4 regions of the Streptomyces sp. NPDC029159 genome follow, and region 2 is predicted to be linked to each of the others. Evidence: riboswitches for the same ligand, from Rfam matches in the RefSeq annotation. Region 2 holds a riboswitch; each other region holds the start of a gene.
The links. A riboswitch is a leader RNA that binds a small molecule or an ion and turns the genes downstream of it on or off. The one in region 2 is predicted to bind cobalamin.

Region 1 (3,111 bases), on a different contig from region 2:
CGACGTCCACGCCCTGCCGCACCAGCCAGCGGCAGATCCCCGCGGTCACCACGCTCTTGCCCGCGTCGGAGGTGGTCCCCGCGATCAGCAGCCCGCCGCCGGTCATCCGGTCCTGCCCTTCCGCCGGGCGAGGGCCGGGCGCACCGCGCCCGCCAGCAGCCGCCCGGCCACCGTCGTCGTGAGCGCCAGCACGCTCACCCGGCGCGAGAGGCGGACCGCCCGCGCGATGTCCTCGGTCGCGACGGGCCGGCCCGCGCCGTTCAGCCGCGGCCGGTGCTCGACCCGTCCGCCGTACGCCAGCGTCCCGCCGAGCCGTACGCCGAGCGCACCCGCGAACGACGCCTCCACCGGGCCCGCGTTGGGGCTCGGATGGGCGCCGCCGTCGCGCCGCCAGGCCCGTACGGCGCCGCGCCGGTCCGGGGCGGCGAGCACGGTGAGCGCGGCGGTCAGCCGTGCGCCGGGCCATCCGGCGACGTCGTCCAGCCGCGCCGAGGCCCAGCCGAACCGGCGGTGGCGGGGCGACTTGTGACCCACCATCGCGTCCAGGGTGTTCACCGCGCGGAACGCCACCAGGCCCGGGACGCCGCCGACGGCGCCCCACACCAGCGCGCCCACCACGGCGTCGGACGTGTTCTCCGCGACCGACTCGACGACCGCCCGCGCCATCTGCGGCCCGTCCAGCGCCTGCGGATCGCGGCCGCACAGATGCGGCAGCCGGCGGCGGGCCCGGTCGAGATCCCCGGCGGCCAGCGCCTCGCCGACGGCCCGCGCCTCCCGGCCCAGCGAGGTGCCGCCCAGTACCGACCAGACGGTGGCGGCGGTCAGCGCGGTGGCGGCGGCGGTCCGTGCGGGGGAGGGGACGGGTGCCGCGCCGCGCACCGCGCGCGTCAGCAGCGCGGCACCGGCGGTCGCGCCGCCCGCGCAGAGCAGGGTGTGGACGGCGCCGCGGCCGCGGTGGTCGCGCCAGAGCCGGGCCTCGACGGCCGCCGCGCCGCGCCCGAAGGCGGCCACCGGATGGCCGCGCCGCGGGTCGGCGGCGAGCAGATCACCGAGAAAGCCCAGGGCCGCACCGCACGCGTAGGTGGCGTGTTCGGCACGCATCGGATCAGATCGCCGTCGCGCCTCGAAGGGTGGGGGACGGGCAGGATCTGACGGGGCGGCCGGGCATGGCGATATGTCCTCACTCAGGGTCCGCGCCCTGGTTCGACGTGACGGCGACAGGAGTCTCCTGGCTCCCCGGATCGGCGTTTCCCCCGGCCTTCCGGCCCTGGCGCGCGCCCGTCGGGCGTGCACGAGGCGGACCGTGGCCTTCGTCGGAGGAACGCTCCCCGGTGACAGTGGCGGGACCGCGCCGGATTCACACCGGACTTCCTCTGCTGTCGCCGATTGGCGTGGGAAGTCCACCACGCCCCGCCAACCCCGTCAACTCACCCGTGACCTGCGATGCCGTGGTATCGCGTGGCCTGTGGCAGAGGCCACAGAAACCGTACGGCGCCCGGCCACCGCGGGCTGCGGTGGCCGGGCGCCGTACGTGCGCCTGCCGGACGGATCAGGCGGCGACGATCAGATAGATGCCGTACGCCACCGCGGCCGCGCAGACCGCGTACGCGGTGAGGCCGCCGATCCGCGCGCCGACGCCGGGGGCACCGGCGTCCGCGGTGGCCGTCGCACCCTCGGCGCGGGTGCGGGCCGTGCCGACGATGCCGACCGTGAACAGGCCCACGATCCCGACCGTCACCACCAGGGTGACGCCGAAGACCTGGCCGAGAGCTGCCCAGTCGATGCTCATGCTGCGGTTCCTCAGATTCGGGCGGTCAGCCGGCGGCTGTCGCGGTCTTGGCGCGCGGGGCGCTCGCGGCGGGGGCGGCCTCCGCGCCCTCGGCGGGGGTCAGCGACCCGGCCGGGGGAGGGGTGACCGTCTGGAGGGCCGCGGTGACCACACCGGGCGGCTCCGTGACCTCGGTCTCGTTGACGTTGGTGTGGTCGATGGGCTTGCGGCGGGAGGCGGCCCAGATGGCGCCGCAGATGCCGAGCGCGAGGATCGCGACGGCGGTCACGCCCCAGTCACCCTGGTCGGCCAGGAGCGCGGCACCGGCGGAGACCAGGCCCGCGGCCGGCAGCGTCAGGCACCAGGCGACGACCATCCGCACCGCCGTCGACCAGCGCACCACGCCGCCCTTGCGGCCCAGACCCGAACCCATCACCGAGCCCGAGCAGACCTGGGTGGTGGAGAGCGCGAAGCCGAGGTGGGAGGAGGCCAGGATGGTGGCCGCGGCGCCGGTCTGGGCGGCGAAGCCCTGCGGCGGCTGGATGTCGGTGATGCCCTTGCCCATCGTGCGGATGATCCGCCAGCCGCCCAGGTAGGTGCCGAGGGCGATGGCCATACCGGCCGAGGCGATGACCCACAGCGGCGGGTCGGCGTGCGGGGCGACCACACCGCCGGTGATCAGCGCGAGCGTGATCACACCCATCGTCTTCTGGGCGTCGTTGGTGCCGTGCGCCAGCGAGACCAGCGCCGCCGAGGCGATCTGCCCGGCGCGGTAGCCCTTGGCCGTCTCCTGCTCGTCGCGGCCCCGGGCCAGCCGGTACGTCAGCCGGGTCGCGGCCATCGACGCGATACCGGCGACCACCGGGGCGGCCACGGCCGGGATGAGGACCTTCATCACGACGGCGCCGCCGTGCACACCGTCGGTGCCCACGGACACCAGCGTGGCGCCGATCAGACCGCCGAACAGGGCGTGGGAGGAGCTGGAGGGGAGGCCGGCGAGCCAGGTGAGGAGGTTCCAGACGATCGCGCCGACCAGACCGGCGAAGATCACTTCTGGTCTGATGCCGGCGCTTTCGTCGATGATCCCGCCGGAGATGGTCTTGGCGACCTCCACGGACAGGAACGCGCCGACGAGGTTGAGGACCGCCGACATCGCCACCGCGATCTTGGGTGTCAGCGCGCCGGTGGAGATGGTGGTGGCCATGGCGTTGGCCGTGTCGTGGAAGCCGTTCGTAAAGTCGAACACCAAGGCCGTGACGATCACGATCCCGATGAGAAGCGTGATGTGTTCCATTCACCCAGGCAATCAGTTCGATGGTCAGTGACGCCGGAAACGTACGAAG
Region 2 (3,111 bases):
CGAAGGCGGAGATGCCGCCCGGCCCCTCGCCGCCGGTGCGGGCCATCACGATGTAGACGTGGGAGGTGCCGGCGCCGGAGATGAACTGTTTGACGCCGGTGAGGACGTAGTGGTCGCCGTCGCGGACGGCGCGGGTGCGCAGGGCGGCGGCGTCGGAGCCGGCGCCCGGTTCGGTGAGGCAGTAACTGCCGAGTGCGTCCATGGCGCAGAGACCGGGCAGCCAGCGGGCGCGCTGGGCGGCGTCGCCGTGGTGGTCGATCATCCAGGCGACCATGTTGTGGATGGAGAGGTATCCGGCGATGGAGGGGCAGCCGGTCGCCAGGACCTCGAAGACGACGACGCCGTCGGCGCGGCTCAGCCCGGAGCCGCCGTACTCCTCACGTACGTAGATGCCGCCGAGGCCCAGTCCGGCGGCCCGGCGCAGGACGTCGACGGGGAAGTGCTTGTCGCGGTCCCAGGCGACGGCGTGCGGGGTGAGGTGTTCCTCGGTGAAGTCGAGGGTGACCTCGGCGAGGGCGAGCTGGTCCTTGGTGAGGGTGGTGGTCATCGCCCTCATCCCATCGTCGGCAGGGTGAAGCTCGCGCCTTCCTTGACCCCGGAGGGCCAGCGCGAGGTGACGGTCTTGGTGCGGGTGTAGAAGCGGATCGCGTCGGGCCCGTGCTGGTTCAGGTCGCCGAAGCCGGACCGCTTCCAGCCGCCGAAGGTGTGGTACGCGACGGGCACCGGGATCGGGACGTTGACGCCGACCATGCCGGTGTCGACGCGGCGGGTGAAGTCGCGGGCGGTGTCGCCGTCCCGGGTGAAGATCGAGACGCCGTTGCCGTACGGGTGCGCGCTGGGCAGCCGCAGCGCCTCCTCGTAGTCGGCGGAGCGCACCACGGCGAGCACCGGGCCGAAGATCTCCTCGCGGTAGATCCGCATGGCGGGGCTGACCTTGTCGAAGAGGGAGGCGCCGGCGAAGAAGCCGTTCTCGTGGCCGGGGAGGGTGAAGCCACGGCCGTCGACGACGAGTTCGGCGCCCTCGTTGACGCCGATGTCGACGTAGCGGCGCACCCGGTCGACGGCGTCGCGGCCGACCATCGGGCCGAAGTCGGCGTCCGGGTCGTCGGAGGTGCCGATGCGCAGGGTGCCCATGCGCTCCTTGAGGCGGGCGACGAGGCGGTCGGCGGTCTCCTCGCCCACCGGGACGGCGACGGAGACGGCCATGCAGCGCTCGCCCGCGGAGCCGAACCCGGCGCCGATCAGCGCCTCGACGGCCTGGTCGAGGTCGGCGTCGGGCATCACGATCAGGTGGTTCTTGGCGCCGCCGAAGCACTGGGCGCGTTTGCCGTGGCGGGCGGCGGTGGCGTAGACGTCGGCGGCGATCGGGGTGGAGCCGACGAAGCCGACGGCCTGGACGCGGGGGTCGGCGAGGAGGGTGCCGGCCGCCTCCTTGCCGCCGTTGACGACGTTCAGCACGCCGGGCGGCAGACCGGCCTCCAGGAAGAGTGCGGCGAGCCGCAGCGGGACGGACGGGTCGCGTTCGGAGGGCTTGAGGATGACGGCGTTGCCGCAGGCCAGGGCGGGTGCGGCCTGCCAGAGCGGGATCATCGCGGGGAAGTTGAACGGGGTGATCCCGGCGACGACGCCGAGCGGGCGGCGCAGCGAGTGCACATCGATGCCGCGGCCGGCGTTGTCGGTGAACTCGCCCTTGAGCAGATGCGGGATCCCGGCGGCGAACTCCACGACCTCCAGGCCGCGTTGGAGGTCGCCGTGGGCGTCCGCGACGGTCTTGCCGTGTTCGGAGGAGAGCAGCCGGGCGAGCTGTTCCCGTTCTTCTTCGACGAGTTGGAGGAATTTCAGCAGGACGCGGGCGCGCCGCTGCGGGTTCCACTCGGCCCATTCGGGCTGGGCCGCGGCGGCGTCGGTGATCGCCCGCTCGGTGTCGGCCCGCCCGGCGAGCGGGACGCGGGCCTGGACCTGCCCGGTGTTGGGGTCATGGACATCGGCGAAGAGCCCCGAGGTGCCCGGGGCGGGGGCGCCGCCGATGAAGTGCGTCAGTTCACGGACCATGAGATGCCTGCTCTCGTCAGGTGCGATCCGGGGAGGGCGCGGCAGGCCGGGGGCGCACCCGGTGGGGTGCGGGCACGGCATACCGCGGGACACGATGGCCGGGGCCGTCGCGGGGTCGGGGTGCGGCCGGGGGCGTCGCGCGGGGGCGGGCGCCGCCGGGCGCCGTCACGAGCGCCGCGTCAAGCCCTTCGGGCGGCTGCCGCCGCTCGGCGCGCCGGTTCACCTGGGTCGTGGAAACGGACCGGTGCCATGCGTGTCTGCTCCATCCTCGTGGACAACACGGAACACCCCGCGGCCGGTATCCTGACTCCCGGATCTGCGCGCGCCCTTGGCCTTCCCGACGGTGTTTCCTCCGTCAGTGGCCTTCTCTCGCCGAAGGGCGTACTCCCCGGTCACAGTGGCGGGACCGCGCCGGATTCACACCGGCTTCCCTGCACCGCGGGCCTTGGCCCCGAAGATATAGTTGGACGTCCTAGTAAGTCCACCCCCACCCGCCGGGCGGTTGCCGCGGCGGGTGGGGGCGTCTCAGGTCAGACGGGCTCCGGCGGCTCGACCGGCTCCCGGCTCTTCAGGACTGCGCGGTCGTCCGTCTCGTAGGTGAGGCGGTTGATCACCTCGACGACGCCGTCGACGCTCTCGCACAGCCGCACCGCCACGACGACCAGGCTGCGGCGCGCGAGGGTGCCGCTGAGCGTGACCGTGCCGTCCGAGACCTCCACGGTGACGGCGGACGGCGGGACGTTCAGCGTGCGGGTCAGCACGTCCTCCAGGATCTCCTCCTGGATCGCGCGGTCGCGCCGCAGGAAGAGCTGGACGAGGTCGCCGCGGCTGAGCACGCCGATGAGCAGCCCCTCCTCGTCGACCACCGGCAGGCGCTTGACGCCCTTCTCCTCCATCACCCGGGCCGCCCGGATCGCGCTCCACTGCGGGCGCGCCACGACGGCGGGGCTGGTCATGAGCGAGGCGGCGGTGTTCGACGGTGTCCGGTCGATGTGCCGTCGCAGCAGATCGGCCTCGGAGACGACGCCGAGCGTGCGGCCCGCCTCGTCCACCACCGGT
Region 3 (3,111 bases), on a different contig from region 2:
CGCTCTCCTCCCGCAGCCGCAACGTGATCCGCCGCAACACCACGATCCTGCCGCTGTACTCGCTGATGCTGGGCTTCCTCGCGCTGCTCGGCTTCATGGCGATCAAGGCGGGCACGGAGACCCACGGCAACGCCCAACTCGCCATCCCGCAGCTCTTCGCGGACATGTTCCCGAGCTGGTTCGCGGGCGTGGCGTTCGCCGCCATCGGCATCGGCGCCCTGGTGCCCGCCGCGATCATGTCCATCGCCGCGGCCAACCTCTTCACCCGCAACGTCTACAAGGACTTCCTCAAGCCCGGCGCCACGCCCGAGCAGGAGCACAAGGTCGCCAAGCTGGTGTCGCTGCTGGTGAAGGTCGGCGCGCTGGTCTTCGTCCTCACCATGGACAAGACCGTGGCGATCAACTTCCAGCTGCTGGGCGGCATCTGGATCCTGCAGACCATGCCGGCGCTGGTCGGCGGCCTGTTCACCCGCTGGTTCCACCGCTGGGCGCTGCTGGCCGGCTGGGCGGTCGGCATGGTCTACGGCACGCTCGCCGCCTACGGCGTGGCGAGCCCGACGCAGGCGCACTTCGGCGGCTCCAGCGCGGAGATCCCCGGCATCGGCCAGATCGGCTACATCGGCCTGACGGCGTTCGTCCTGAACGTCGTGGTGACGCTCGTCCTCACCGTCGTCCTGCGCGCCCTGAAGGCCCCCGACGGCGCCGACGAGACCAGCCCCGGCGACTACACCGCCGACGTCGGCGACCAGGGCGTCACCCCGGACCTGCCGCCCGCGGCGGCGGACGTTCCGGCGGGGCGCTGAGGGCGCGGACACGCCCGGCTGCCTCCAGGTCGCCGCTTCCCTCACGGGAGGCGGCGACCTGTTTTTTCACCTCGGCGCCCGGCTTTCCCAGGCGTGGAGCGGATCATCGCCCCGAACCGACAGCCACCGACCGCTCACTAGATATGGGGGTGCGCCCAAGACCCCACCACCACATGTATGCTCGTGCTCGCTGTCGCCGCAGGGGAATCCGGTGTGAGTCCGGAACTGTCCCGCAACGGTGTACGAGAGCGCAGATATCCCACGATGTCGACCGGCCCGGCCGGTGTGCGCCCCCGTCAGTCCGAAGACCTGCCGATGGTACGTCCGCGCCACCCTGGCCCGGGCGTCGAGATGTCCGGGCCCCGAGGGATGGGCCGGTGGACGCCGCGCGGGCCGCCGCGCGCCCGGGTGCGCTGTGCCGCCGGGCGCCGCCCGTTCGACCGTCCGTCGCGCCTCCCTCCGGCCCCCGCCGAGTGAGGGAGAGCACCACGTGACCACCGCGCCACCGCAGTCCGCGACCGACGCCGAGGCCGCAGCGCTTGAGACGGCCACGTTCCCCGCCGGCGTCCCCGGCCAGGACCCGCCCGGCACCGCCCTGCTGCGCACCCTGACCGAGCTGACCGCCGACCTGACCGCCACCGACCCGGGCAAGGTCGCCGCCGCCGCGCTCCGCGGCCGCCACCCCGGCTCCGACGAGGCGGGGCTGCGGGAGCTGGCCATCGACGCCGCCGCCGGTCTGATCGGCGACGAGCCGCAGTACTCCAAGCTCGCCGCCCGGCTGCTCACCCTCGCCATCGCCGAGGAGGCCGCGGGCGAGGGCGCCACGTCGTTCTCCGCGTCGGTCGCCACCGGTCACCGCGAGGGCCTGATCGCCGACTCCACCGCCGCGTTCGTCGCCACCCACGCCGCGGAGCTGGACGCCCTCGTCACCCGGGCGCTGGCCGACGGCGCCGACGACCGGTTCGGCTACTTCGGGCTGCGCACCGTGCACTCCCGCTACCTGCTGCGCCACCCCACCACCCGGCAGGTCATCGAGACCCCGCAGCACTTCCTGCTCCGGGTCGCCTGCGGGCTGGCCGAGGACGACTCGGCGCGGGCGCTGGCCGACGTCGCCGAGCTGTACCGCCTGACCAGCTCGCTGTCGTACCTGCCCTCCTCCCCCACCCTCTTCAACTCCGGCACCCGCCACCCGCAGATGTCGTCCTGCTACCTGCTGGACTCGCCGCTGGACGAGCTGGACTCGATCTACGACCGCTACCACCAGGTCGCCCGGCTCTCCAAGCACGCCGGCGGCATCGGCCTCTCGTACTCCCGTATCCGGGCCCGCGGTTCGCTGATCCGCGGCACCAACGGGCACTCCAACGGCATCGTGCCGTTCCTGCGGACGCTGGACGCCTCCGTCGCCGCGGTCAACCAGGGCGGCCGGCGCAAGGGCGCCGCCTGCGTCTACCTGGAGACCTGGCACGCGGACATCGAGGAGTTCCTGGAGCTGCGCGACAACACCGGCGAGGAGGCGCGGCGTACCCACAACCTGAACATCGCGCACTGGATCCCCGACGAGTTCATGCGCCGCGTCGAGGCCGACACCGGCTGGTCGCTGTTCTCCCCCGCGGACGCGCCGGAGCTGGTCGACCTGTGGGGCGACGAGTTCGACGCCGCGTACCGCAGGGCGGAGGCCGAGGGCCGCGCCACCAAGCAGGTCCCGGCGCGGGTGCTGTACTCCCGGATGATGCGGACGCTGGCGCAGACCGGCAACGGCTGGATGACCTTCAAGGACCACGCCAACCGCACCGCCAACCAGACCGCCGAGCCCGGCAAGGTCGTCCACTCCTCCAACCTCTGCACGGAGATCCTGGAGGTCACCGACGACGGCGAGACCGCGGTCTGCAACCTCGGTTCGGTCAACCTCGCTGCCCACCTCGGCGACACCGCCGCCGGGTGGGAGAACGCGATGGACTGGGAGCGGCTGGACGCCACCGTCCGCACCGCCGTCACCTTCCTCGACCGCGTGGTGGACATCAACTTCTACCCGACCGAGCAGGCGGCGGCCTCCAACTCCCGCTGGCGCCCGGTGGGCCTGGGCCTGATGGGCCTCCAGGACGTCTTCTTCCGGCTGCGGCTGCCGTTCGACTCGCCCGAGGCACGCGCGCTGTCCACCCGGATCTCCGAGCGGATCATGCTCGCCGCGTACGAGGCGTCCGCGGACCTCGCCGAACGGCACGGCCCCCACCAGGCGTGGTCGGCGACCCGCACCGCCCGCGGCGTGCTCCACCCCGACCACTACCCGGACGCCGAGCCGCAGTGGGCG
Region 4 (3,111 bases), on a different contig from region 2:
CCGCAGGTCGGCCCGCGCGGTGCGCAATTCGGTGGTCTGCGGGAACGAGCCGATGGTCGTCGTCGGCAGCAGCGGCAGCCCCAGGTGGGCCCGCTGGGCGGTGGTCCGCTCGGCGTACGGCTGGGAGCGGCGGGCGTCCGCGTCGGTGACGGCGGCGGCGCGGGCGCGGACCGCCGGGTCGCGGGTGAGCGGGGAGTTCGCCCGCGACGCCAGGTCGGCCTTGTTGGCGGTCAGCTCGGCGGCGATGGCCCCGGTCCCGCGGGCCAGGCCCGTGGCGAGGGTGACGATCTCGGCGGACTTCTGGCGGGCGAAGGCGAGCCAGCGCAGGATCTGCGGGTCGATGTCCCGCTCGGCGGCGGCGTCGAGGGGGACGTGCAGCAGCGAGCAGGAGGCCGCCACGTCGACCCGGTCGGCGAGCCCCAGCAGCGTGCCGAGGGTGGTCAGCGACGCGGTCAGGTCGTTGATCCAGATGTTGCGGCCGCTCACGACACCGGCCACCAGCCGCTTGCCGGGGAGCCCCCCGACCGCGGCGAGCGCGTCGAGGTTGGCGGCGGCGGACTCGGTGAAGTCCAGCGCAAGACCGTCCACCGGCGCCTTCGCCAGCACCGGCAGCGCGTCGCCGAGCCGGTCGAAGTAGGAGGCGACGAGGAGCTTCGGCCGGTCGGTGAGGGCGCCCAGCTCACGGTAGGCGCGGGCGGCGGCGGTCAGCTCGGCGGGCGTACGGTCCGCCACCAGCGCGGGCTCGTCCAGCTGCACCCACCCGGCACCGGCGGCGCGCAGATCGGCCAGGACCTCGGCGTAGACCGGCAGCAGCCGGTCCAGCAGCGTCAGCGGGTCGAAGTCCGCGGCCACCCCGGGGGCGGGCTTCGACAGCAGGAGATAGGTGACCGGGCCGACCAGCACCGGACGGGCCGTCAGCCCCAGCGCCAGGGCCTCCGTCAGCTCGCCCACCTGCTTGCCGGAGTCGGCCGTGAAGACCGTGTCCGGCCCCAGCTCGGGCACCAGGTAGTGGTAGTTGGTGTCGAACCACTTGGTCATCTCCAGCGGCGCGACGTCCTGCGTACCGCGCGCCATGGCGAAGTACCCGTCCAGGGCGTCGTCGGCGACGGCCTCGCGGTGCCGCTCGGGGATCGCGCCCACCATGACGGTGGTGTCCAGGACGTGGTCGTAGTACGAGAAGTCGCCGGTCGGGACCTCGCCGATCCCGGCGTCGGCCAGCTGCTGCCAGTTGGTGCGGCGCAGCTCGGCGGCGGTGGCGCGCAGCGCGTCGGCGGTGACGTGGCCCTTCCAGTACCCCTCGATCGCCTTCTTCAGTTCCCGGTGCTGTCCCTGACGGGGGTAGCCGTACACGGTGGCCCGTGCTGCCGCGGCTGCGGACTCGGTGGTCACGGAGATCTCCTTCGCGAGATGAATCCCTGAGATCCCGGCGACGGGACGGAGCGCGAAGGGGTGACGGACCGGACGGAAGTGACCCCGCGCGGCACGGCGCGGTCCTCCGCCTGGTATGTGTACGCCGACCCGCCCACGAGGTCACCGGGATGTCCGGGCACGCGGGGTGCGCACCCGGGCAGTTGGCAGGTCTTCGGACTCGCGGGCACATCCTCCGGAGGAGGACACCTACTGGCCGTCGCTTCCCGGGCCCTGTGGACCCAGTGCGTATGACGGCGGTCGTTCCCGCTCACCGCTGCGGGGCAGTCCCGGATTCCCACCGGGTTCCCTCTTACGACGACCCGCCTGGCGGACGGGGCGAACCAGCTGCACAGGTCACCCTACGGGCCGACCGGCGCCGTGGTGGAGGGGCGTCCGCCATCCGGATGGTGAGGTGGGACACGGCTCTTGCTTGCATGAAATGCGCGAGGGCGGGAAACGCCGCACGCGCCGAACGGCGGCAACTCACGCCCACTACTCCGCCGCCGCGCTGATCCTGCCGTACGGCCCGTTCCGCGCGGCCGCCGGCCCGCCTGTCCCGCTCAGTCCCGCCCGGTGTCGATGACGCAGAAAATGTTGCCGTCCGGATCGGCCAGGACGATGAAGTCGGCGTCGTCCGGTGCGAGGTCCCACGCCACCCGCCGGGCGCCCAGCGCCACCAGCCGTTCGACCTCGGCGGCCTGGTCGGCGGCGTCTGAGGCATAGAGGTCCAGATGGACCCGCGGACGCTCCTGGACCGGCGTCACGCTGTGGCCGAGCGCCACCTGCACACCGTGTCCGGCGGCCGGTACGAGGACCGCCCAGTCGTCCTCGATCTCCTCGCGCGGGACATAGCCCAGCGCCTCGCCCCAGAACGCCGCCGCCCGCCGCACGTCCGAGACCCCCAGCACCACGGAACCCACTGTCAGCATGGGCCGATTCTCCCGCACCGCACGGCGCGACGGGCGGAAACCGGGGGAGCGGACGGGAAAACGCCCGGCCCGCCCGCCGTCCGCTCCGGAGTGCCGCCGTACGGGTGGCATGGCACGCTGGCTGTGGCGTGGGCCCGGTGGCACGGAGGCCGGAATCGGCCGGGCCGGGGGCGGTGTCCGGCCGGCCCCGGAGACCGGTCGGCCGGCCGCCCCGCAGCACCGGGGCGGGCGCCCGGCCGCACCCCGAGTACGCAACCGAGCGAGGCGGTCACCATGGAGTTCGGCATCTTCACCGTCGGCGATGTGACGGCCGACCCGACCACCGGCCGTACGCCGAGCGAGCACGAGCGCATCAAGGCCACGCTCGCCATCGCGGCCAAGGCCGAAGAGGTCGGCCTGGACGTGTTCGCCACCGGCGAGCACCACAACCCGCCGTTCGTGCCGTCGTCGCCCACCACCCTCCTCGGGTATCTGGCGGCCCGCACCGAACGGATCGTCCTGTCCACCTCCACGACGCTGATCACCACCAACGACCCCGTGAAGATCGCCGAGGACTTCGCCTACCTCCAGCACCTCGCCGACGGCCGCGTCGACCTGATGCTGGGCCGCGGCAACACCGGACCCGTCTACCCGTGGTTCGGCCAGGACATCCGCCAGGGCATCCCGCTGGCCATCGAGAACTACGCGCTGCTGCACCGGCTCTGGCGGGAGGACATCGTCGACTGGGAGGGCAAGTTCCGCGGCCCGCTCCAGGGTTTCACCGCCACGCCCC

Region 1: linked by a shared signal. The riboswitch ahead of ACZ4U4_RS20900 (cobalamin biosynthesis protein) and the one ahead of ACZ4U4_RS13255 (CoA-acylating methylmalonate-semialdehyde dehydrogenase) in region 2 are both predicted to bind cobalamin.
Region 3: linked by a shared signal. The riboswitch ahead of ACZ4U4_RS08270 (ribonucleoside-diphosphate reductase subunit alpha) and the one ahead of ACZ4U4_RS13255 (CoA-acylating methylmalonate-semialdehyde dehydrogenase) in region 2 are both predicted to bind cobalamin.
Region 4: linked by a shared signal. The riboswitch ahead of metE (5-methyltetrahydropteroyltriglutamate--homocysteine S-methyltransferase) and the one ahead of ACZ4U4_RS13255 (CoA-acylating methylmalonate-semialdehyde dehydrogenase) in region 2 are both predicted to bind cobalamin.

Annotation. Positions count from the first base shown of each region.
Region 1 is NZ_JBVHWT010000010.1:210,295-213,405, forward strand. It holds gene ACZ4U4_RS20895 (cobyric acid synthase) at 1-106, opposite strand, end outside; gene ACZ4U4_RS20900 (cobalamin biosynthesis protein) at 103-1,101, opposite strand; cobalamin riboswitch at 1,223-1,373, opposite strand; gene ACZ4U4_RS20905 (hypothetical protein) at 1,550-1,789, opposite strand; gene ACZ4U4_RS20910 (inorganic phosphate transporter) at 1,815-3,062, opposite strand.
Region 2 is NZ_JBVHWT010000005.1:226,751-229,861, reverse strand. It holds gene ACZ4U4_RS13260 (acyl-CoA dehydrogenase family protein) at 1-556, opposite strand, end outside; gene ACZ4U4_RS13255 (CoA-acylating methylmalonate-semialdehyde dehydrogenase) at 553-2,052, opposite strand; cobalamin riboswitch at 2,329-2,508, opposite strand; gene ACZ4U4_RS13250 (CBS domain-containing protein) at 2,583-3,111, opposite strand, start outside.
Region 3 is NZ_JBVHWT010000003.1:281,001-284,111, reverse strand. It holds gene mctP (monocarboxylate uptake permease MctP) at 1-803, shown strand, start outside; cobalamin riboswitch at 977-1,134, shown strand; gene ACZ4U4_RS08270 (ribonucleoside-diphosphate reductase subunit alpha) at 1,294-3,111, shown strand, end outside.
Region 4 is NZ_JBVHWT010000006.1:198,746-201,856, reverse strand. It holds gene metE (5-methyltetrahydropteroyltriglutamate--homocysteine S-methyltransferase) at 1-1,389, opposite strand, end outside; cobalamin riboswitch at 1,557-1,771, opposite strand; gene ACZ4U4_RS15215 (VOC family protein) at 1,971-2,339, opposite strand; gene ACZ4U4_RS15210 (LLM class flavin-dependent oxidoreductase) at 2,613-3,111, shown strand, end outside.